DNA from 4 places in the Niameybacter sp. genome. Region 1 is predicted to be linked to each of the others. Evidence: predicted binding sites of a transcription regulator. Region 1 holds the regulator's gene; each other region holds the start of a gene.
The links. Region 1 encodes Rex, which represses fermentation and respiration genes when NADH is low (regulators of the CRP and FNR family bind a similar motif). Its sites were predicted from a motif close to ATTGTTAANTANTTAACAAT; they were not measured.
Positions count from the first base shown of each region.

Region 2: a site for Rex is predicted at 2,677-2,696, ahead of RRY75_RS05015 (NAD(P)H-dependent oxidoreductase subunit E). Genes of this name have one in related genera too.
Region 3: a site for Rex is predicted at 3,152-3,171, ahead of adhE (bifunctional acetaldehyde-CoA/alcohol dehydrogenase). Genes of this name have one in related genera too.
Region 4: a site for Rex is predicted at 3,337-3,356, ahead of fucO (lactaldehyde reductase). Genes of this name have one in related genera too.

Region 1 is NZ_JAVVQU010000017.1:35,998-41,677, reverse strand. It holds gene RRY75_RS06520 (NAD(P)H-hydrate dehydratase) at 1-1,379, opposite strand, end outside; gene RRY75_RS06515 (holo-ACP synthase) at 1,357-1,761, opposite strand; gene RRY75_RS06510 (redox-sensing transcriptional repressor Rex) at 2,095-2,730, opposite strand; gene RRY75_RS06505 (ABC-F family ATP-binding cassette domain-containing protein) at 2,869-4,788, shown strand; gene RRY75_RS06500 (GntR family transcriptional regulator) at 4,875-5,534, opposite strand; gene RRY75_RS06495 (hypothetical protein) at 5,633-5,680, opposite strand, start outside.
Region 2 is NZ_JAVVQU010000012.1:13,911-19,590, forward strand. It holds gene RRY75_RS05005 (SpoIIE family protein phosphatase) at 1-678, opposite strand, end outside; gene RRY75_RS05010 ([Fe-Fe] hydrogenase large subunit C-terminal domain-containing protein) at 711-2,420, opposite strand; gene RRY75_RS05015 (NAD(P)H-dependent oxidoreductase subunit E) at 2,411-2,662, opposite strand; gene RRY75_RS05020 (MATE family efflux transporter) at 2,848-4,215, opposite strand; gene RRY75_RS05025 (hypothetical protein) at 4,522-5,076, opposite strand; gene RRY75_RS05030 (hypothetical protein) at 5,223-5,417, shown strand; gene RRY75_RS05035 (transglutaminase domain-containing protein) at 5,459-5,680, opposite strand, start outside.
Region 3 is NZ_JAVVQU010000004.1:106,316-111,995, forward strand. It holds gene RRY75_RS02540 (ABC transporter permease) at 1-367, shown strand, start outside; gene adhE (bifunctional acetaldehyde-CoA/alcohol dehydrogenase) at 442-3,057, opposite strand; gene RRY75_RS02550 (radical SAM/SPASM domain-containing protein) at 3,629-4,492, shown strand; gene truA (tRNA pseudouridine(38-40) synthase TruA) at 4,524-5,261, shown strand.
Region 4 is NZ_JAVVQU010000008.1:26,006-31,685, forward strand. It holds gene RRY75_RS03790 (winged helix-turn-helix domain-containing protein) at 1-223, shown strand, start outside; gene RRY75_RS03795 (hypothetical protein) at 415-2,121, shown strand; gene fucO (lactaldehyde reductase) at 2,160-3,308, opposite strand; gene RRY75_RS03805 (TetR/AcrR family transcriptional regulator C-terminal domain-containing protein) at 3,453-3,995, opposite strand; gene RRY75_RS03810 (dicarboxylate/amino acid:cation symporter) at 4,315-5,652, shown strand.

The DNA.
Region 1 (5,680 bases):
AACAACCCTGTAACAAAACCTGTGAGTACATCTCCAGCCCCACCTTTTGCAATCGCTTGATGCCCCTTAGTATTAATATAAATAGTATCTTGTCTTGGCACTGCTACAATCATACGTTCTAACTTGAGGACTACAATTACATTATATGTCTCGCTAAAAGTCCTGGCATATTCTACGGGGCTATTCAAAATTTCTGGAATACCTACACCACATAATGCACTCATTTCTCCTACGTGTGGGGTAAGAATAACTGGAGCCGTACGCTGCTTTAGCTTTTCAAGATGTGGCTTGAGAGCATGTAGACCATCTGCATCAATTACAAGTGGTTTATCACTTTGTACTACAACCTCCATGATCTTTTGCAAATCCTCTCCTCGACCAAGTCCTGGGCCTATACTAACTACAGAGTAGTTTTTAATACAAGCGTGTATCACCTCTGCAGCCTCTTTTGCTAAGTGTCCCTGCCATTCTGGAAGAGGCAGCGTCATAGCTTCTGTCACCTTTTGTTCTACTATATCTGTCAAACTTGTAGGTACTGCTATAGTTACCACTCCTGCCCCTACACGCATAGCTCCGAGGCTTGCCATACAAATTGCTCCACTCATCCCTTTTTGTCCGCCTATCATTAACACTTTTCCATAACTTCCTTTGTTACTCCTTACTGGGCGATCAGGCAATAACTTCTGCACGAGTGTCTTATCAATAGCACAGTATTTTCCTCTCATTTCCTCTACAAGCTGACCTGGAATACCAATTTCTACAATTCTCAACTCCCCTATATAAGTCATGCCAGGATATAAAAACTGCCCTACCTTTCCCATTTGAAAAGTGATGGTGCAATCTGCCCTAATTGCTTCACCTAATACATCTCCTGTATCACATGCAATCCCTGAAGGCATATCAATGCTCAGTTTAAAGGCATTTACCTTGTTAACTTGTTGAAGAAGCATCGCTAAGTCCCCTTCTACATTCCTTGTAAGTCCAGTTCCAAAAATACCATCTACTATTACCTCTGCCCATTCCATGTGTTCCTCTTGCTGTTTCCTATCTATCAATACGTTCACACAAGGTATCCCCAACTTTTCACAAATAGCATAATAGCACTTTCCATCCTTTGAAAGCTTGTCTAAAGTTGTTGCAAGGCCAATTCTCACCTGCATACCACCTAAGCATACAAGTTGTCTTGCTAGAGCTAAGCCATCTCCTCCATTATTTCCAGGTCCGCATAGAATAAGGATGCGTTTGCCTTTATGATGAGCCACAACGTATTCAAAAAGCCTACTCGCTGCTTGTTCCATAAGTAGCAGGCTTGGAATATGATACTTGATTAGTGCCTCTTGATCTAGCTGATTCATTTCACTTTTTGTTGCAAGTTTCATCTACATTCCCCTTTTCTGCAATCACAAAAGCCGTAGCATAATCTTTTGTATGTGAAATACTAAGATGTATGTGCGTAATCCCGAGCTCTCTCGCTAGTATCAAGGCTCCTCCATGAAGTTGAATCTCTGGTTTTCCCTTTGTATCCTTTGTCACTTCAATGTCCTTTACTTCAAAATTTACAAACCCCGTACCTAATGCCTTACTCACTGCTTCTTTAGCCGCAAATACACCTGCTATAGATTCAAACTGTAGCTTATCCCCAGTTACTAAACGTGTTTTCTCATTTATTGTCAAAAGTTTCTCCAAAAAGGCTGGCGTACGTAAAGCTACTTTTTTAATACGTTCTACTTCTACTATATCATTCCCTATTCCTACTATCACTTTTTAGAATCCCCCAACTTCTTATCCAATTTATCAATATGCTTATAGCCTACTATATTATGTAAGTACTAGTAAAGGTTAAATTGCCTTGCTCTTTTAAATAGCCTATAAGCTCTTTCTCCTTTTGTTGGATCAAATCATTAGCTATCAACACCTTAACCGTATACTAGTTTTTATCTATAACCCCTTTGACCATTTTTTCTCTTTCTTTATCTTGCTGTACTTTATATATCGTCACGTAAAAGTTACCTAAATAGTTTTATTTAGCAAAAATACTTCCAAGCAAGACTATGTTATCGTCTTACTTGGAAGTATTTAAATAAAATCTCATAATTATTCTTCGCCTTCATTAATCTTATACGCAAGCGTCATTAATGAATGTGAAAGATGTACGTTCTCAACTTGTACACCATCTGGTACAAATAAATCTACAGGTGAGAAGTTCCAAAGTCCTCTTACACCCCAATTAGCCAAATTCTCAGCTGTTTCTTTGACTTTTGTCTTAGGCATTGTCAAAATGGCAATATCTACTTTATGTTCTTTTACGAACGCTTCCATCTGGTCAATATCCATAACTTCTAGGCCACGAATACTCATACCTACAAGTCTTGGATTGACATCAAATAATCCGATTAAATTAAAACCACGTTTTGCAAAAGTTGTATAGTTTGCAAGGGCCTGACCTAAATTACCTACCCCTACAATAATCATACTATGTGTTTTTTCAAGTCCTAGTATTTTTCCTATTTCTTTGTGTAAATATTCTACATTATATCCATATCCTTGCTGTCCAAAACCGCCGAAGTTGTTAAGATCCTGTCTAATTTGAGAAGCTGTAACTTTCATTCTCTCACTTAATTCTCTAGAAGATATTTTAGTTACACCATTGTCTAGTAATTCTGCTAAATTTCTATAATATCTTGGTAATCTACGAATTACTGCCATAGAAATTTTTCTCTCTTCAGTCACATCTTTACCTCCTTCTCTTTCTATTAGTCTAGTATAGCATTTTAGTTTTTTTTTTGTCAATCTGCACCTTCTATTCTTGACTTTTATTTTTACTGATTTTCTGTTAATATGAAACTACATTAACGAGGAGGTTCACTTATGATTGCTAACTGCCATAGTATACGTAAATCTTTTAACGAAGAAGTTGTGTTAAAAGATATTTCATTTCATATAGAAGATACGGAAAAAGTTGCCCTTGTTGGAAATAACGGGGCTGGTAAAACAACTTTATTTAGAATTTTAACAGGAGAACTGTCTTGCGACGGCGGCGACCTTTTCTTTGCCAAAGGTGCAACACTTGGCTATTTAGAACAAAACATGCAATTTAACTCTACTCATAGTGTTTACGAAGAGCTTTTGCATGTTTTTGATGAAGTCATTGCTTTAGAAGAAAAGCTACATCAAATGGAAGAAGAAATTGCAAGAACACATTCCATGGAGCTTACCCACACTTATGATGCACTACGTATGACTTTTGAAAACAAAAAAGGCTATGAATATAAAAGTTTAGTAAAAGGTGTGCTTAAAGGGCTTGGTCTAAAAGAAGAAATCTACAATCAGCCTATCACTACGCTATCAGGTGGACAAAAAACACGTGTAGCACTTGCTAAGCTTCTTTTAGAAGAACCTGATTTACTTCTTCTAGATGAGCCCACTAACCATTTAGATATTGCTGCTACAGAGTGGCTTGAAAACTACTTAAGAAGCTACAAAGGGGCAGTACTTATTATCTCTCATGATCGCTACTTCTTAGATCGTGTTGTTACTAAAGTCATTCACTTAGAGTTTGGACGCGCTATGGTCTATAATGGGAACTACAGTCACTTTATTATTGAAAGTGAAAAAGTTTATGAAGCAGCTATGCATCAGTATGAGAAGCAACAACAAGAAATAGCTAAACAACGTGCTGTCATTGCAAAGCTACGTCAGTTTAATCGAGAAAAATCTATTAAACGTGCTAGAAGCCGTGAAAAACTTTTAGATAAAATAGAAATTATAGACTTACCTATGATTGATGACAAACCCATGAACTTAGTGTTAAGTCCACGTATTACAAGTGGAAATGATGTCCTTACAGTCAAATCACTTGCTAAATCTTTTGAAGATGGCACACTTTTTAGTGGAATTGACTTTGACATCAAACGCGGAGAAAAAGTTGCTATTGTAGGCCCAAATGGTATCGGTAAAACAACTCTCTTCCGTATGATTATGGGGACTTCGGATATCTCTAATGGTACTATCGCTCTAGGTGCTAACGTACATATTGGTTACTATGACCAAGAGCATGCTACTCTAGACTTAAGTGCTACTATTATGGAAGAAATTCAACATACCTATCCTGATCTTACAAATACAGAAATTCGTAATATGTTAGCTAGCTTCCTTTTCACAGGTGAAGATGTATTTAAGCCTATTCGTGCTTTAAGTGGTGGTGAAAAGGGCCGTGTAGCTCTCGCTAAAATCATGCTTTCTAAAGCCAATTTTCTCATCCTAGATGAGCCGACTAACCACCTTGATATGATGTCCAAAGAGGTTCTTGAAAATGCACTTAACCAGTATGAAGGTACCATTCTTTATGTATCTCATGACCGTTATTTTATTAATCAGACAGCTACTAAAGTACTCGATATGGCAAATGACCATATGACCATGTATCTAGGTGACTATGACTACTTTATGGAGAAGAAAAAGGAAGCCCCTGTGAGTATAACCCTCTCTACTTCTTCTGCTTATGCTAAGCCTAGTACGCCTTCTACAAAAGAAGACTGGCAAAAGCAAAAAGAACTTCAAAATCGCATAAAAAAACTGCAGGCTGCATTAAAAGAGATTGAAGCACAGATTGAATCAAAAGAAACTGAAGTGATCACTTTTGATGAACAGCTTTGTCTAGAAGAAATCTATACAGACCCAGATAAATCACGCGAGGTACTTAACCTAAAGGCTCAATCTGAAGCAGATGTGGCTACACTCTATGGCAACTGGGAAACAACTTCGGAAGAACTTGAAAGCTTACTTTAAGTCTAAAACTTATAGTAAAATAGCGCCTCTTCGAGCATACAAGAATCCCCGTAGTGCACTTATACAAGCATTACGGGGATTCTTTATCAATCAATATTAAGATGCATATTGTATTCTACATTTTTAATGTGTTGCTCAATAAGCTTTTCTGCTGTTTCTCCATCCTTATCTCTTAGCGCTAAGTAGATGGCTTCATGCTCTTTCCAAGATTCTTTTGCTCTACCTGGTGTAGAAATAGAAGCTTTTCTTGCCTTCTGCACATAGTGATGAAAATCAGAAAGGATATGGTTAAGCGTTTTACTGCGTGTTGCATTATAAATAATGTCATGGAATTTATGATCAAGCTCTTTAAGTTGATTAAATTCATTTTTCTCAACATAAAAAGCGGTCAAAGCTAAAATTTCTTCCATTTGTCTTAAGTCTTCATCGGTAATTTTAGTTGCTGCTTTTCGAGCAGCTAACCCTTCAAGTCTTGAACGAATAAGATAAATATCTTCTACATCCTCATCCGTAATACCAGCTACAACGGTTTCTTTGTTTGGAATAGAGTGTACTAGTCCTTCAAGTTCAAGTTGTCTAATGGCTTCTCTTACAGGTGTCCTACTTACGCCTAGTTCATTAGCTATACTACTTTCTCGTAATACATCTCCCGGTTGATAGCTCCCATCTAAAATGGCTTCTCTAATTGCATTAAACACTCTTCCCCTTAAAGAAGCTTTATCTGTTCCAGCTGTACTGTAACTCACTTTTTTCCTCCTTACCCGCACCTTTTCGGTACGCGTATCTATGTATACAAACCCTATTCTAACAAATTCTATAAAAAGTGCAATGGTTTTTTCAATATTTAATATGCAATCCATTTTCCATCTTTATCTTTGTAAGAAACAAGGCT
Region 2 (5,680 bases), on a different contig from region 1:
ATCACTAGTCTTATTCTTAGGTGGCCCTGTAAACAAATCTAAGTAAGTCCTTTCCTGAAGCTTAATTGCCACAACCGTTGTATCGTCTCCAGGCCTTGAGTCATATAAATTTTCACAGACACCAAGTAAATCTCTTGCAATCATAGGCGCTTCTTGCTCAATCCTCACTAAGTCTTTTAGATACTGGTCAATATGCTCCCACTGCCAACCTAAGTTTAGCGTCATGCCCACGCCTGCATGGACAACACCATCACTAATCATGACTAATGTATCCCCTACACGCATCTTAAAATTACTTTCATAAATCACTTTATTATTAATCGTACGCTTTGTCTTGCGTAAAGGGAATGCCTCCCCTTTTCTGTAATAAAAGACAGGTGGATTGTCGTATTCCACCATATAGACTTCTCCCGTCTCTTTAATTTCTACAATAGTAAAGGTAGAGTAAGCCAACTTTCTTACCTGACACTCTGGAAGTGTATTGGCAATAGTAGAAATGGTCTCCTCAATGCTCGCCCCTTCCTTTAACATGGTGATGGCAATTTTAGAAGTAAGTGTAGCCAAAATATTAGCCTTTACGCCACTTCCTAGTCCATCAGACAAGACAACAATCATCCCCTCTTTTGTCTTAATGGTTTCGACATGGTCACCACAAAGTTCTTCTTGGTATTTATTCATACTATACTTTCCTATATCAATTGAATACCTCACTAGCGGTCACCTTCCTCACTTAATACCTTCTTAAGTTTCATAATGGCTACTTTCGTTTCGGCGGTTGTTTCACCCAATAAGCTCGCAATTTCTTGAGCCACTCGCATTTGCTTATCAATAATAGACTGGGTTACGTCCAAAGTACTTTCTTTCAAGCTAAGTACCTCTTTTTTACGTTTTTCTTCGTCCGTTATATCTGTAAAAATGACTAAAAGAGCTTTTTGCTTTTCTAAATAAATCATATGACGATAAGCAATAAAATCGTAGGTAGGCAATTCTACCTTCTCTTTTTGCGAAGAAGTCTTCGTTTTAAGGGCTACCTCAAAAGGTGTTTTGTCCATAATAATGCTCATGCTCTTACCCTTCATCAGATCCCCTTTATAGCCCAAACGTTGTTGGGCACTTGGATTCATATCTATAAGTTTACAATGTTTATCTAAGATTAAAATACAGTTAGGGGAATTGCAGAAAATTTCATTACTTAGACGCTCTGCTATACTTCTGGTATAAGGCAAGCACATATCAATCTGAGACATACCATGTAAAACAGCAATAGCTTTATCCCTACAGGTCTCATACCCACAAGCACCACAGTTTAACTCATCACTTTTTTCATTTTTTCCCATACTTTCTAAGACTTGTCGGATTTCTTCTTTAGTAGCAGTATAAATTTCTACTTGCTTGTTCTTAAAGTTACGTTCAAAAGAAACTTTTGGATCATAGCATTTCACCATTTCTTTTTCCATATAGGGCTTACGCATAAACTTTTGAATCGCACTAAGCCTTGTAAAGACACTGCCCTCTTGGTTGTGTCCACCAGGTCCTGCGATGCAGCTTTCACTACAAATATTCATTTCAATACAGACGTCTTTGAGCTTGCCTGCTCGTAAGTCGTTTAAAACCTCTTTGCAGTTTTCCATGCCATGGACACGTAGTACCTCTAAATGCTTTTGTTCAATCACTTCTCGAATTCCATTTAGGACACCCCCAACGACAGGGTACTTACTTCCTCTTAAAGTCCCTACTACATTAGGTTCATCTGGCTCCAAACTTTTATAGTCTATAGCTTGTTCTTGAAAGTAGTTGATGATTTCATCAAAGGTAAGCACCGCATCAATGTCACCTTCTACTTCTTCACTTAAGGCTTCACATATTTTAGAGATGCAAGGTCCAATAAAAACGGTATAGGCCTCCTTAGAAACTTCTTTAATCATTCGCCCATGGGCAACCATTGGGGATACAATGGGCATCATGTTTGGAATTAAGTCGGAGTAGTAACGCTCAATCAGTCTAACGGTAGATGGACAACACGTTGTAATAAGCTCTTGCCTCGTGGTTTCTTGTATGTACGTTTCATAAGCTTTAGAGACGACTTCTGCACCTACAGCAGTCTCCTCTATTTGTGTAAAGCCAAGCATGCGTAAACCTGCTATAACCTTACCACTTTCTTCAAAGTAAGCACGATACGAAGGGGCTAGAGACACGACTACCTCTCTCTTTTCTAAAAGGGCATGCTTTACTTGCTCTAGGCTAGACTTGACATCCCTTGCATTTTGAGGACATACAACAAGACAATGTCCACATGCTACACATCTTTCAGTTATAATATGCGCTCGGTCATCTTTGACTTCAATCGCCTTAACTGCACATGTTCTAACACATTTATAACAATTTTTGCAATTTGTACTTGAAAAATTCATTACTTGCATGGTCTCACGCTCCTATAGATTTGTTGGTCAAAAAAGTCCTTTACACCCTCTTTAGGTACACCATAAACCGTTCCATCAATTTCAACTGAAACAGCCTCTGTACAATGGCCTAGGCAAAATGCAGCCTTCAGTACAACTTGCTTTTCTAGATGATACATCTTAATAAATTCTTGAAGTGCTTCTATCACTTCATGAGATCCTTTTACATAACAAGCACTACCTACACATACTTTGACTTCCATAGACTCACCCCTGAATAGTCTAAATTTTAACAAACACTATGAATTCATTATAATCTTTCTTTCAAATCCAATCAACCCTTCTACCAATATTAGCCCATGTTATTTTTACATACTAAATAAGGGATATTACGCAACTTCAACCAAGTGTAACATCCCTTATTTCTATATGCTTTTATACTTTTTATTTAATGTTCAACCATATTATGAATCCATTTGTTAGACTTAAAGCGCCACATACAAAGGATTGATTTTACGACTTCTTCCATCACCAACATCATCACGACAAATTCTAATTGTAAGTTGAAGACATATACCCCTAAGAAAGAAAGGGGTACACCTATTCCCCACATAGTACAAGCCTCAAGAATAAGAGAGCACTTTGTATCCCCACCTGCTCTAAAGATCCCTACAATCATAACCACTGCATAAATTCTTGGAATGATGATAACTGCATTAATACGTAGGATATTCATAGTAACACTTGCCACTTCTGGTGTTACGTTAAAGCAACTTACAACAAGCGGTGCCGTTACCGCTATACTTAACGCAATAAATAATCCAAGACCGGTAGATAAAATCATAATACGTTTGGCATAGAGCTTCGCCTTTTCTATCTCACCTTCTCCAATGGCATTTCCTACTATAGTCAGTACTGCAGCTGCAATAGCAAAGATAACAACTAAGAAAAAGTTGGTAATCGTATTTACAATTTGAATACTTGTTACTGCTGCAGACCCAATATGTCCATAAGCCTTTGTATAGATAATTGTTCCAAGTCCCCAACATAACTCATTTACAGTAATGGTTAACATGAGTTGTGATGCTTTAGTAACCAAATCCTTTGGTATACTAAAAAGTTCTTTAAGTGTTGCTGCTAACTCATACTTTCTCACATAGACAGTCCCTACAATGATGACTGTTTCTACAATACGTGCAAGTAATGTAGCAAGTGCTGCTCCTGCTACACCCATAGGTTCTACAATGCCAAAACCAAAAATGAAAATGGCATTAAAGATAATATTGATAACTACTGCTACTGCACTTGCAGCCATGGGTAGCTTTGTACGTCCTATACATCTTAACCCATAGCTATAGGCAAAGGTTATGGCTGTGAGCACATAACTAAAAGATACTATTTTAATGTAGCTTGTTCCAAGCTCTAAAATTCTAGGCTCTTTGTTAAAGAAGCCTATCATTTGAGTCGGGAAGCTTTGTACCACCCATGTAATGGCTAAAGCATAAACTGCACCTACGCCAAGTGCTAGCCCTAACATACGCTTAATATTCGTTATATCTTTTTTACCCCAATATTGAGAGATAAAAACACCTGCACCTGCACAAATCCCTGTAAGTCCTACCATAATCAACAAGAAAATTTGATTAGCGAGTCCTACTGCCGCAATTTCTCCTTCACCCAATCTTCCTATCATTAGTGTATCTATCATATTCAATGATGAGCTAATAAGATTTTGAATCATAATCGGTATCGCAATGGTAAATAATAATTTAAAGAATTCCTTATCTTTGGTCATATCTTTTATAAGTCGTATCATCTTGTCTTCCGTCCCCCTTCATAGCCTCTTTCATATCAAACTCATTCTATATTAACCTAAATATGTATTACCGTCTAGTTTTTTCACTTTCTAAGTATACTTGTCTCTTTCTTTTATTGCTCTAGCCTATTGGAATTCACTTATCAGACCTAAAGTGCCCTATACACAATAGAACCTTAACTTCTTCTTGCAGCATCCTAACTAAAAAGGACCAGATACTTTATGTACCTGATCCCTTCAACACCCTATAGTACGGTAATGTCTTAACTTAATGACGGCGTCCTACATGGGTCATCTTTCTTTTACTTATTTAGTTGTAAGCCAAGACATTACTTTTGCTTTAATAGCAATTCGAAGCATTTTTCCTTCTTCTTTGGTAATTTGTTTATTTTTAACACCTTCATCAATGGCGTTGTAGTATTGTTTCAATAAAGCTTTTTTGAAGCGTGGCACTTTTATATTACGCATTTCAAGAACTTCTGGAAGCTTCTTACCTTCTTTAATCATGACTTCTAGCTCGTCATTTGGAATACCTAATTTGCAAAGTGCATTTTGAATCACCTTGAAGTTATCAATGACAAAAGGTGTTTGTTCGTTGCTTCTTGCTTCTTCTTTCTTAACTTCTTCTGGTGCTTGTTGTGCAGGTACTATCACTTTAGCTGGTACTGTTCTAGTATGTTTGTCTTCTTGTGGTGTTGGAACAGCTTCACTTATTTCTAGATTTATATAAGTAGTAGGTTTTGGAGCTGGTTTAGGCTTACTCACATTTGCCCTTGGTGTTGCTGTACAAGCCATTACTGAATTGATACACATAATCCATACAAAGGCCATACTTACGATTTTTAATGCAAATTTCTTCATCTTTTGCTTCACTCCTTTAGACTTAATATAGAGATAGGATATGGAAATTTATACTTTTTATCCTCCCAAAATCTAGAAATGTATATTTTACTAAATATTGGGCAATCTATATTTAAATCATTTACTTCTAATCGAGGTGTACGCTTATGCAAAACTATTTACGTTGTAAAAGTTGTGGCTATGATATGTATGGCCCTGAGTACCTTTCCAACACCATTGATCCCTTTGCTTACAGTAGTGACAGTTATTACCCACCCACTGCATTACTCAATCTTTCTACTAAGCCTGACAACCAAATAGAGTGTCCTTACTGTCATACTACAGGCAATTGGAGCCATTAAAATAAACTCACTTTAGAAGTTTCTTCTAAAGTGAGTTTATTTTAATGGGCTGATTTATAATTTAAAATAAGGCAATCATATTTATAGTAGCTAGAATAGTAAATTTCATTATTCTCTAGCTTTACTATTTCTTGCAAAATTTTATCTAGTGACCATTTATGGGTGCTTAAATTATAAAAGATAATATTCTTACTTAAACCTTTTTCCTGACTGAGCTGCCTCTTGAGGCTCGTCCACTCTGACTTAGAATCTACCTTATATAC
Region 3 (5,680 bases), on a different contig from region 1:
GTGGTCAGATATTGAGTTTTGGTCTAATCTTGTAAATAAGATAGGAGAAAATAAAGCAATGCTAGACGCGTTACCTTCTTATTTACCGGATTACTGGTATCAGACGTTACAGACAAACTTAATCATTAGTTTTACTTTAACAATGGTAGGTATTATGCTATTTATCAAAAAGATGAAACTTAATACAGGTAAAGAACTTTTTGTGAGGGTGTTACTTGCCATTGTTATAAGTTTTGTAAGTATACTTGTGATGTATGGAATAGGTGAAGAAGTGGGTGTTATAAGGGCGTTTTGGGTTGTGATACCTATGTACCTAGTAATTGACTTTCTTATTACGAAATGGAAGACATTATTTGAAATACAATAAGATAAGAAATAGAGGCTACCATGAAATAGCACTTTAAGCGTGCATTTCGTGGTAGCCTCTATTAAATTAATAAATTATTTTCCGTAGTAAGCTTGTTTGTAAAGGTCTTCTAACTCTTGGACTTTTGGAAGTCTTGGGTTAGCTGTTGTACATTGATCTTCAAAAGCTTTATATGAAAGGTCTTTGATGGCATCAAGATATACTTTTTCATCAATACCCATTTCTTTTAAGGTATAAGGAATGTTAAGCTCTTTCATTAAGTCACGTACAGCTTTAACAAGTGATTTAACACCTTCTTCTGGAGTAGAAGCTGGAAGTCCTAACATTTTAGCAATGTCAGCATATCTTTCTGGTGCTGTAAACTTACCGTATTTAGGGAATGCCATAAATTTAGTAGGATTTGTTTCACCATTGTATCCAATAACGTGTGGAAGAAGGATTGCATTTGCGCGACCATGTGCAATATGGAATTCGCCACCAAGTTTATGAGCAAGTGAGTGGTTCACACCTAAGAATGCATTTGTAAAGGCCATACCAGCAATACATGATGCATTGTGCATTTTTTCACGGGCTTCAGGGTCATTAGCACCCAATTTATATGAACGTGGTAAGTAGTCAAATACAAGTTGGATAGCTTTCATAGCAAGAGCATCTGTAAAATCTGAAGCAAGTACAGAAACATAAGCTTCAATAGCATGTGTTAAAACATCAAGACCTGTATCAGCTGTAGGACCAGCAGGTACACTCATTACAAATTCTGGATCGATGATTGCTACGTCTGGTGTTAATTCATAGTCAGCAAGAGGGTATTTCATATTCTTAGATTTATCAGAGATAACAGCGAAGGATGTAACTTCTGAACCTGTACCAGATGTAGTTGGGATTGCAACGAATTTAGCATTTTTACCCATATGAGGGAACTTATAAACACGTTTTCTAATATCTAAGAATTTTTGAGCCATACCTACGAAGTCTGCTTCTGGATGTTCATAGAATAACCACATGGCTTTACCAGCATCCATTGCAGAACCACCACCAAGGGCAATAATAACGTCTGGTTGGAAGGAACGCATCACTTCAGCACCTTTTCTTACTGTCTCAAGGTCTGGATCGGGTTCAACTTCGCTGAAGATTTCAATAGAAACTTTGTTTGGGTTTTTGTTAAGTTGGTAGATTACACGGTCTACATACCCAAGTTTAACCATCATTGGGTCAGCTACAATAAGTGCACGAGAGATGTTTGGCATTTTTGATAAATATTGAACAGAACCTGCTTCAAAATAGATTTTTTCTGGGATTTTAAACCATTGCATATTCACGCGTCTTTTTGCCACCCTTTTCTTATTGATTAAGTTCATTGCTGTAACGTTTGAAGAAGTAGAGTTACGTCCGTAAGAGCCACAACCAAGTGTAAGTGATGGCATCATAGAGTTATAAACATCGCCAATGCCACCAAAAGCAGAAGGAGAGTTTACAATAATACGACAAGCTTTAAGTCTTTCACCATATTCAGCAATAAGTGCTTCGTTAGTTGAATGAATAACAGCTGTATGTCCAAGACCACCAAGTTCAACCATAGCTTCAGCAAGTCTTATACCATCTTCTACGTCTTTTGCTTTAACAATAGCAAGAACTGGAGAAAGTTTTTCTCTAGAAAGTGGGTAATCTGCACCGATACCATCAATTTCACAGCAAAGAACTTTAGTTTCTTTTGGAATAGTAATGCCAGCAAGTGCAGCAATTTCATAAGGGAATTTACCTACGATATCTGGATTAACCATTTGTTTTTGAGGATTGATTACAAATGGTTCAAGTTTTTTGATTTCTTCTTTGGTTGCAAAGTAACAACCGAATTTTTTCATAAAGGCTACGGCTTTGTCATATACAGGCGCTTCGATGATAGCAGCTTGTTCAGAAGCACAAATCATACCATTATCAAAAGCTTTTGAAAGCATAAGATCTGTAAGAGATTGTTCTAAGTTAGCAGTTTTTTCGATGAAAGCAGGAACGTTACCAGGGCCTACACCAAGTGCGGGTTTACCAGCTGAGTATGCAGAGCGGACCATTGCAGAACCACCTGTTGCAAGAATCATAGCTACTTTTGGATGATTCATAAGTGCAGTCGTTGCTTCGATAGATGGATAGTCAATCCATTGAACACAGTTTTCAGGAGCACCAGCAGCAATTGCAGCATCTCTAACAATCATAGCTGCTTCACGAGAACAGTTTTGGGCAGATGGGTGGAATCCAAAGATAATAGGATTACGTGTTTTAGCACAAATAATAGCTTTAAACATAGCTGTTGAAGTTGGATTAGTTGTAGGTGTAACCCCACATACGATTCCTACTGGTTCAGCAATTTCTAAGTAACCTTCATCTTCATTATCCTCAATTAAACCAACAGTTTTATCATGTTTAATACTGTGATAGATATATTCTGTTGCAAAAATATTTTTTGTAACTTTATCTTCAAAGACACCACGACCTGTTTCTTCTACTGCCATTTTAGCCAGTTTCATTTGTGCTGAAAGACCAGCAAGTGCCATTGCTTTTGTAATCTCATCAATTTGTGCTTGGTCGAGTTTCATGTATGCTTCGAGTGCTTTGTCTGCTTTTTCTACCAATTCATTTACCATAGCTTGAGCATCTACAACAGGTGCTTCTACTTTAACGTTTTTTTCTGTAGCCATAATAATAGCCTCCCTTATGAAAAAATAATAATTTAATTTATTGAATTATGTTATAGTTTTTTATTACGGTTTAATAATATCATTAGAAAAAAATATTGTCAATTATTTAACAAGTTAGTATGAAGATTATATTTATGTATAAAATATCTAATAAAAAAAGGTTATTTGTTTGAGAAACAACGAAAATGTCATATAATTATGGATTGAATTAAATATAAAATTAATAAATAGACTATTTTATTGTACATTAATGAAAATATCTATTTGTAATGCATAGAAATTTAGAAATATAAAATTTTTTATAAGTTTAGAATGTGAATTAAATAGCAAAGGGGATTGACAATAGGATACAAGAAGAGGAGATAGAATAGTCTATTTGTAAAATATTAAGGGAGGATGTGAGAAATGTTGTTAGGAGTCTAGCGAAAGAAATCAAGTTTTAGAAAGGAAAACTTAGAGCGGCTTGAAATATTAAGTTAGGACCAGTACAATGGAATTGAAAAGAGGGGATAAGTTTTAGAACCAATTTTCACAGAAGTTATAAAATAAAGTATATAAAAGAGAGTATAGAATGAAACAATTTAAAAAAGTATATATAGAAATTACTAATATTTGTAATCTTAGTTGCAATTTTTGCCCTAAAACAAAAAGAAAACTAGAAATCTTATCCGGTGAACAGTTTCAAAAGGTTATAGAAGCAGTTAAGCCTTATACAGATTACATCTATCTACATTTGATGGGCGAACCTACGTTGCATAAAGATTTAAGGCTGTTTTTAGAAATAGCTTACGAGGCAGGACTTGAAGTTAACTTAACTACCAATGGAACGCTCCTTCATGAAGTAGAAGATGTATTGATTGAGGCAAAGAGCTTAAGACAAGTGAATATCTCTTTGCATAGTTTTGAAGCCAATGACCAAGGTGTTGATTTAAGCGCTTATGTAGAGCAGATTGCACGATTTGTAAATAAGGCAGCGCCACGTATTATTTGTTCCATGCGACTTTGGAACAAAGATAGTGAGACACTCAAGGCAAGTAATGCTTTAAATATGCCTATTCTACATTTATTAGAAGAAGCATTTCATTTACAAGGGCAATTGAGTGAAGCACTTCAACATAAACCTAGTTTTAAACTTCAAGACCATGTATACTTAAACATGGCAGAAAAGTTTGATTGGCCAGACATAGATAAAGCAGATGATACGGGTCAAATGTTTTGCTATGGGTTACGTGACCAACTAGGTATTTTAGTAGATGGTACAGTAGTGCCTTGTTGCTTAGATAGTGAAGGTAATATTCCACTGGGCAACATCTATGAAACATCTCTTGAAGAGATTCTAAAAAGTCCGCGTGCTACAAGGATTTATGAAGGTTTTTCCAATCGTCAAGCTGTAGAGGAACTTTGTAAACGCTGTGGCTATGCCAAACGTTACTAAATAAAATAAATGAAGGATTAAAGGTAAGCAAATGCGTAATATTAAACTTGTTATTCAATATGATGGTAGTAGATATAAAGGGTTTCAGGCTCAAAAGGACAATGATTTAACCATACAAGGTAAAATCGAAGCAGTTCTTTCTAAAATGAGTCATGAAAAGATTCAACTTATTGGATGTGAGCGTACAGATGTAGGTGTACATGCAGAAAATTATGTGGCAAACTTCCAAACAGAATGTGAACTTAGTGAGACAATGGTTCTTGATTATCTCTATGAGTTTTTACCAGATGATATTGTGGTTAAATCAGTAGAAGAAGTAGGAGAAAGATTCCACGCAAGATATAATGTGAAGTCTAAAACTTATCGTTACCGTATCAACAACAATCGTGTAAGAAATGTATTTGACAGAAAGTATACGTATCATGAAGACGATGCTTTAAATATAGAAGCTATGAAAGAAGCAGCACAAGTATTAGAATGTAGCCATGATTTCCAAAGCTTTACAAGCTTAAAAGCAAATGGCAAGTCAACAGTGCGCACAATCCATATGATTGAGATTGAAGAAAAAGAAGGTGTAGTGACTATTGATGTGACTGCCAATGATTTCTTATGGCATATGCCAAGACTTATTATAGGTGCGCTTCTTGAAGTTGGACTTGGAGAAAATACTATAGAAGATATGAAAGCAAGCTTTGAGGCTTGTACTAAACCAGAATATGCAACATTGGCTAAGTCTAAAGGACTTTGTCTCCTGGACGTTCAATACTAAGAACACTTAAAGAGACTATAAGCTGATGAAGAGTTATAAATGTCTATAAACAGAAGGTCTATGAAACTAGCAAGTTTACGCTAGGTTTATAGACCTTTTGTTATAAAATGAATTTATAAGTAGAAAAAATTATGAAGAATTTATGAAAAAAATTATTCAAAGTTTTACAGGTGTTTAATCAAAATAGAAATTAGGTTTAAAATACAACAAATTGTGTATCTATTATAAAGAAAAATTGTAAGAAATAAATAATTTAATTTAGAAAATATAAAATAACGATATTAAATAATATTTTACATAAGTTGAAAGTTGAATTAAGAGGTATATAATAGGTAGTTGAAAACAAACTACAAGTTGAATAAGGGTGGGAAATGATATGCTTTCTTATGAATTCTTTTTAGACCTAGCGATTATACTAA
Region 4 (5,680 bases), on a different contig from region 1:
TGATATTTTATGCTTACTTGCCAGTAATAAAGGGAAAATTTATTCCAAAGAGCAGATTTACAGTAATGTATGGAAAGAAGCGTATACTTATGATGATAGCAACATTATGGCTCATATCAGAAAGTTGAGGAAGAAGATTGAGCCAGATCCAACCCATCCTATATTTATTCTTACTATATGGGGAGTTGGGTATAAGTTTATCAATCCAGTGCATCTTCCATGAATGGTCGGCTAGAGCCTCTTGGTCAAACAAAATGATGAGTATAGGTAAAGTGAATTTGCCTTACCCATGATTTTGTCAGGCCAAGAGGCTTTTAGTGTTTTGAAGAGAAGGTTTTAATAAATGTTAAAACGTGATAAAATCTTGAAGTAGAGAGTAAAAGAATAATTAGAAATATAAAAGGAGCGTTCACCTTGCCAAACCTATTTGACGGAATCAAGAAAGTTTCAGAAGACGAACTTAGAGAGCAGATTGCCTTACTAGAAACTTTCACTATGACCAACTTATCTAAACAAACAGGACAAAAAGTAGCAAAAAAACTTGTTCAAGCAACTAATCTTGTTGCAGGACTTATGAAAAAGGCACCTTTCCAAGCACCGGAAGTACAGAGTACAGAAGAACTTATAGAAAAAAATAAGCTTCAATGGCAAATGCTAGACCGAGAGGCCTTAGAGCAACATCTTAAAAATGTTTTAAAGCAGAAAAGTCAAAGTCTGAAATCAGGTATTATAGATGCAGATGCTTCAGCAGATGCTCTTTCAGTATTTATGATAGATCAGGCGGCTGAACTTTATGGGATCAAAGAAGAGCTTCTCCCTTCTCAAAAAGCAGATTTGATTAAAAAGTGTTATGAAGATGAGATGAGAGACTTCCAAAAAGAAATCCAACAGGCACTTCAAGCCCAACAAACACAAGCATCTACAGAAGGTATACAAGGGGAAGAAGCAGAGAAGAACCTAGAAGAGGAAGCCTTTGACATTCAAGCTGCTGAACGGATAGATATAGATGCAGAAAGTGATATTCAAGTACATAGTAGTATGCTAAATGAGGAAGTAGAAGGTTACCCTACAGAACAACCACAAGCGCAACAGCTTCTTCGCATGAGGCTAGAACAAAGTATTGGTGCACTCCAGTTGCCACTTGGAAAAAATAAATTAATACGCGAATTATTTGCACAGCTTATAACCCTTAGCGTCTGTCAAGAAGGTGGACAAATGGCTATAGATGAATCAGATTTGCCAAGTTTCCTACCGCTTAGAAATAGACAAAAGCTAGAACAAAATTACCAAGACTTAATGAAACAGCAATATCAAAATGAAGCACACTACCAACAAGTTTTACAAAGCCTCTTAGCGATAGAGGGTGATATTAGTGCTAAAAAGCGAGTTATTGAAAGAGAAGAGCAACAACAAGAAGAAACAAAAGGGCGTATAGAGAAGCTTATAGCAGAAAAGAAAAATCTACAAAGTAAGCTGGATGAGCAAAAAGATGGACTATCTTTATCCCAAGAAGAGGATATTCTAGCACAGCTTCAACAGCTAGAAATGACCGAGCTACGTACAGCCAAAGAAATGAAGATGAAAGAAACGGAAATTATTACCTATGAAGGTATGTTGATGATGAGCAAAGAAGAGATGCGTAGTGCAATTGCTTATATTGATATTTTCACCAGAAAAAAAGAGGACATTACACCAGAGCTTCAAAAGGTACTTGCTAAAAAGGATGATACAGCCCTTCGCATACACAGTGAAAAAGCAGCGAGACAAAAGGCTTTAGAAGAAAAGTGGCAAGCGATTTATAGTGGGTTTAAATTTGAGAAAGAATGTTTACAGACAGTACATACAACCTTTACGCTATATGAGCGCTTAGACATTGAAAGGGCCTTGTTAGAACTTCATAGTATGGAAGATGTGAAGGCACTTAGCTGGGGAGAATTAGAGAAGAAAGACTATGAAAGCTTTAAAATCTTACCAGATGAGCATGAACTCCATCACATGGTGTTTAGTTTAGTAGATGAGACGATAAGTATTATTGTTTATGAGCCACTAGAAGAAGAGCACTTGAAGGCACGTATTGTAAAAGTATTTAAGTACAATGAACATGAACCTGAAAATGAGTAAAATAAAAGAGCTGCCTACGCTGGCAGCTCTTCTGTTTTTTATAGCATAGCTTTGTAAAGGGCAATAATATCCTCTACACTTGTATCTTTTGGATTACCAGGTCTACAAGCATCAGCGTAAGCAGATTCAGCTAAGAAAGTGATGTCTGCTTCTTTTACGATATCTGTAAGTGTAGCTGGGATACCTACATCTTCTGAAAGTTTTTTAACAGCATCAATAGCAGCTTGTCTGTATGTAGCTTGGTCCATAGCATCTACATTTTCTACACCCATAGCACGTGCGATGTCTCTGTATTTTTCTCCTGTAGCTTCAGCGTTATAAGCCATAACTGTTGGAAGGATAATCGCATTTGCTACACCATGAGGTGTATCGTAGAGTGCACCAAGAGGGTGAGCCATAGAGTGAACAATACCAAGACCAACATTAGAGAAGCCCATACCTGCAATATATTGACCAAGAGCCATACCTTCACGGCCTTCATCTGTATTTGCTACAGCACCTCTTAAAGATTCTGAAATAAGTTCAATGGCTTTAATATGGAACATGTCTGACATTTCCCATGCGCCTTGTGTGATATAACCTTCAATAGCATGTGTTAAAGCATCCATACCTGTTGCAGCTGTTAAGCCAGCAGGCATGCTAGACATCATATCAGCATCTACAACAGCGATTGCTGGAATGTCATGTGTATCTACACATACAAATTTTCTGTTTTTCTCTACATCTGTAATAACGTAGTTGATTGTTACTTCTGCAGCTGTACCTGCTGTTGTTGGAACAGCAATAATTGGTACACATGGGTTTTTAGTTGGTGCAACACCTTCAAGGCTTCTTACATCACTAAACTCAGGGTTATTGATGATGATCCCAATGGCTTTTGCTGTATCCATAGCAGACCCGCCACCTACAGCGATAATGTAATCTGCGCCAGAAGCTTTGTAAGCTTCTACACCATTTTGTACATTTTCAATAGTAGGATTTGCTTTAATGTCTGAGTACATTGTGTAGATAAGGCCTGCATCTTCTAAAACTTTTACAACTTTACCTGTTACACCAAATTTGATAAGATCTGGGTCAGAGCAAAGGAAAGCTTTTTGGAAGCCTCGTTTGGTTACTTCTTCAGAAATGTGACAGATTGCACCTTTACCATGATAAGATATTTCATTTAATACGATTCTATTTGCCATTTTATATATCTCTCCCTTAAATATAGAATATGTCAAAATAATAACAATATAAAAAGATTTAAACAAGTTACACAATTGGACAAGTGTAACAAAAGTTACAGAGACAGTCATATGTCACTAGAATAATAGGATATACAAAGGGTACTATTGTATATCAGACAAAAGTAAGGAGAGTTTGATTGGAAGTGCCTCAATCAGTAAGTCTGCTAACTGGTCTGGGGACAGTTCTCTATCCTGATTAATCCAGTTTATCGTCATGGCAATGGAGCCTCTACAATACATTTGAAGGAGAAAATCCGTTTGTGTATCCAGGGCCTGACAATCTAACTTGCTTTTGATAATATCTGAATAAAATTTATAGATACATTCATAGTCGTAATTGATAAGGGAGTTATAGTCGTTAGAGTTAAAGGCTTGTAAGAAGAAAATCTTTTCATCTATAATGAAGTTAAATTTCTCAATAAGGGCTTCTCTTAACGTATAACGAATACCCATTTGTTTAAAGGATTGTTGAACCAACTTTTCAAAGTACCAGTTAACTAAATCATATTTATCTTGGAAATGACGATAAAAGGTTTGTCTCGTCAGCTGACAATGTTCAACAATGTCTTTAACAGTGATTTTATCTAAGGATTGAGTAACCATTAAAGCTTTAATCGCAGTAGCAAATTTATATTTTGTTTTCATAGTAGTATCCATAAGTTGTTCCTTTCACAAAATTACACTTTATTTTAACATTTTATAAGCGGATTTTAAACCTCTATCTTTAGAAACCAAAATAAAGAAATAAATGTGTAATCAGGATAAATTTGTAAAAATAGAGAGAGTTTGTTGACATAATGAGTGGGTTCTTATATAATTCAATATTAATAGGATACCTTTAAGATAGTCCAGAGAGGCTAATAAGGAGTCGTACATTGAACGGTGTATTTATGTCTTAATATCTTAAAGAGGTATTGAGTCTTTTTTTTTGGTGTCCTAGCAAACTAACTAACAGGAGGGCATCATGACAAAATCGAAAAATCAAGTGAATAACTTAGCTATTAAAATGGCGATTGCATTAGGAAGTGGTCTACTTGCTGGAACACTTTTTATCTTTTTAAGAGAGTACCTAGTAGGAAATGGACAAGAAGGGGTATGGAATACTTTAAACTTAGTTCTATTCCAAGATATCAGTAGTAATAGTGAAGCTTTAGGAATCTTTTACATATTAGGGCAGTTGTTTGTAAATGCACTACAACTCGTTATTATTCCAATGGTCTTTACATCTATTGCACTTGCAATGTGCCGCATTACCGATACAAAGAAGCTAGGACGTATTTCTTATAAAACAGTCATGGGATTTTTAGCAACTTCGATTTTTGCCTTAGGATTTGCAGGTGTTATAGGATTCATCGCACATCAAGCGGGTGTTTTCCAAGTGAGTATTAGTAATATCAGTGCTCAAGTAGGAAGCGAAGGGAGAAATCCACTCTTAGTGATCTTAGATGCAGTGCCTAATAACGTGACAGGTGCCTTCACTCAAAACGGAAAAGTATTAAGTATCGTATTCTTAGCTGTTGTAACAGGACTTATTATTCATAAGTTAGAAGGCGAAATTGTGCTCTTGAAAAAACTTTTAGAAGAACTTAATAAAATGATTACAGTATTCTTAAGTTTTGTAATCACAAAGTTTGGCCCAGCTGCTATCTTTGTACTTATTACAAGAACATTTGCCATCTATGGTGTAGAACACTTAAAACCAGCACTTGCTTATGTAGGGATTGTAACGGTTGCACTTCTTGTTTTCTTAGTGGTAGGGTATGCACTCTTTATCCTTCTTGCAACACGCTTAAATCCCATTCCATTTGTAAGAAAGATTGCTAAAGTGGCACTCTTTGGATTCTCTACTTCTTCATCAGCATCTACACTTCCGCTGAATACACAAACAACAGTAAACGAGCTTGGGGTAAAAGAAGAAGTTGCCTCTTTCATTCTTCCACTTGGAATGACCATTAATATGAATGGGACAGCCATCATGCAAGTGATTGCAGCTATCTTTATTGCATCTAGTGCAGGTTATGAAATAACACCAGGACGTATTATTACAATAGGTCTTCTAGCACTTATTGCATCAGTGGGTACACCAGCAGCGCCTGGGGCAGGGGCGATTATCCTCTTTACTGTACTGACAGGTATGGGATACCAAAATGATGCAGCAGTATTGGCATACTCACTGATTCTTGCCATCAACAGACCAGTTGAAATGCTTGTTACAGCATTAAATGTAGTGGGAGATGCAGCAACGGCAGTTGTAGTAGCTAAGTCAGAAGAGAGTTTTGACGAATCTATATACTACCAATAAAATAGAGTAGGTAAGGGCCTTATCCAGT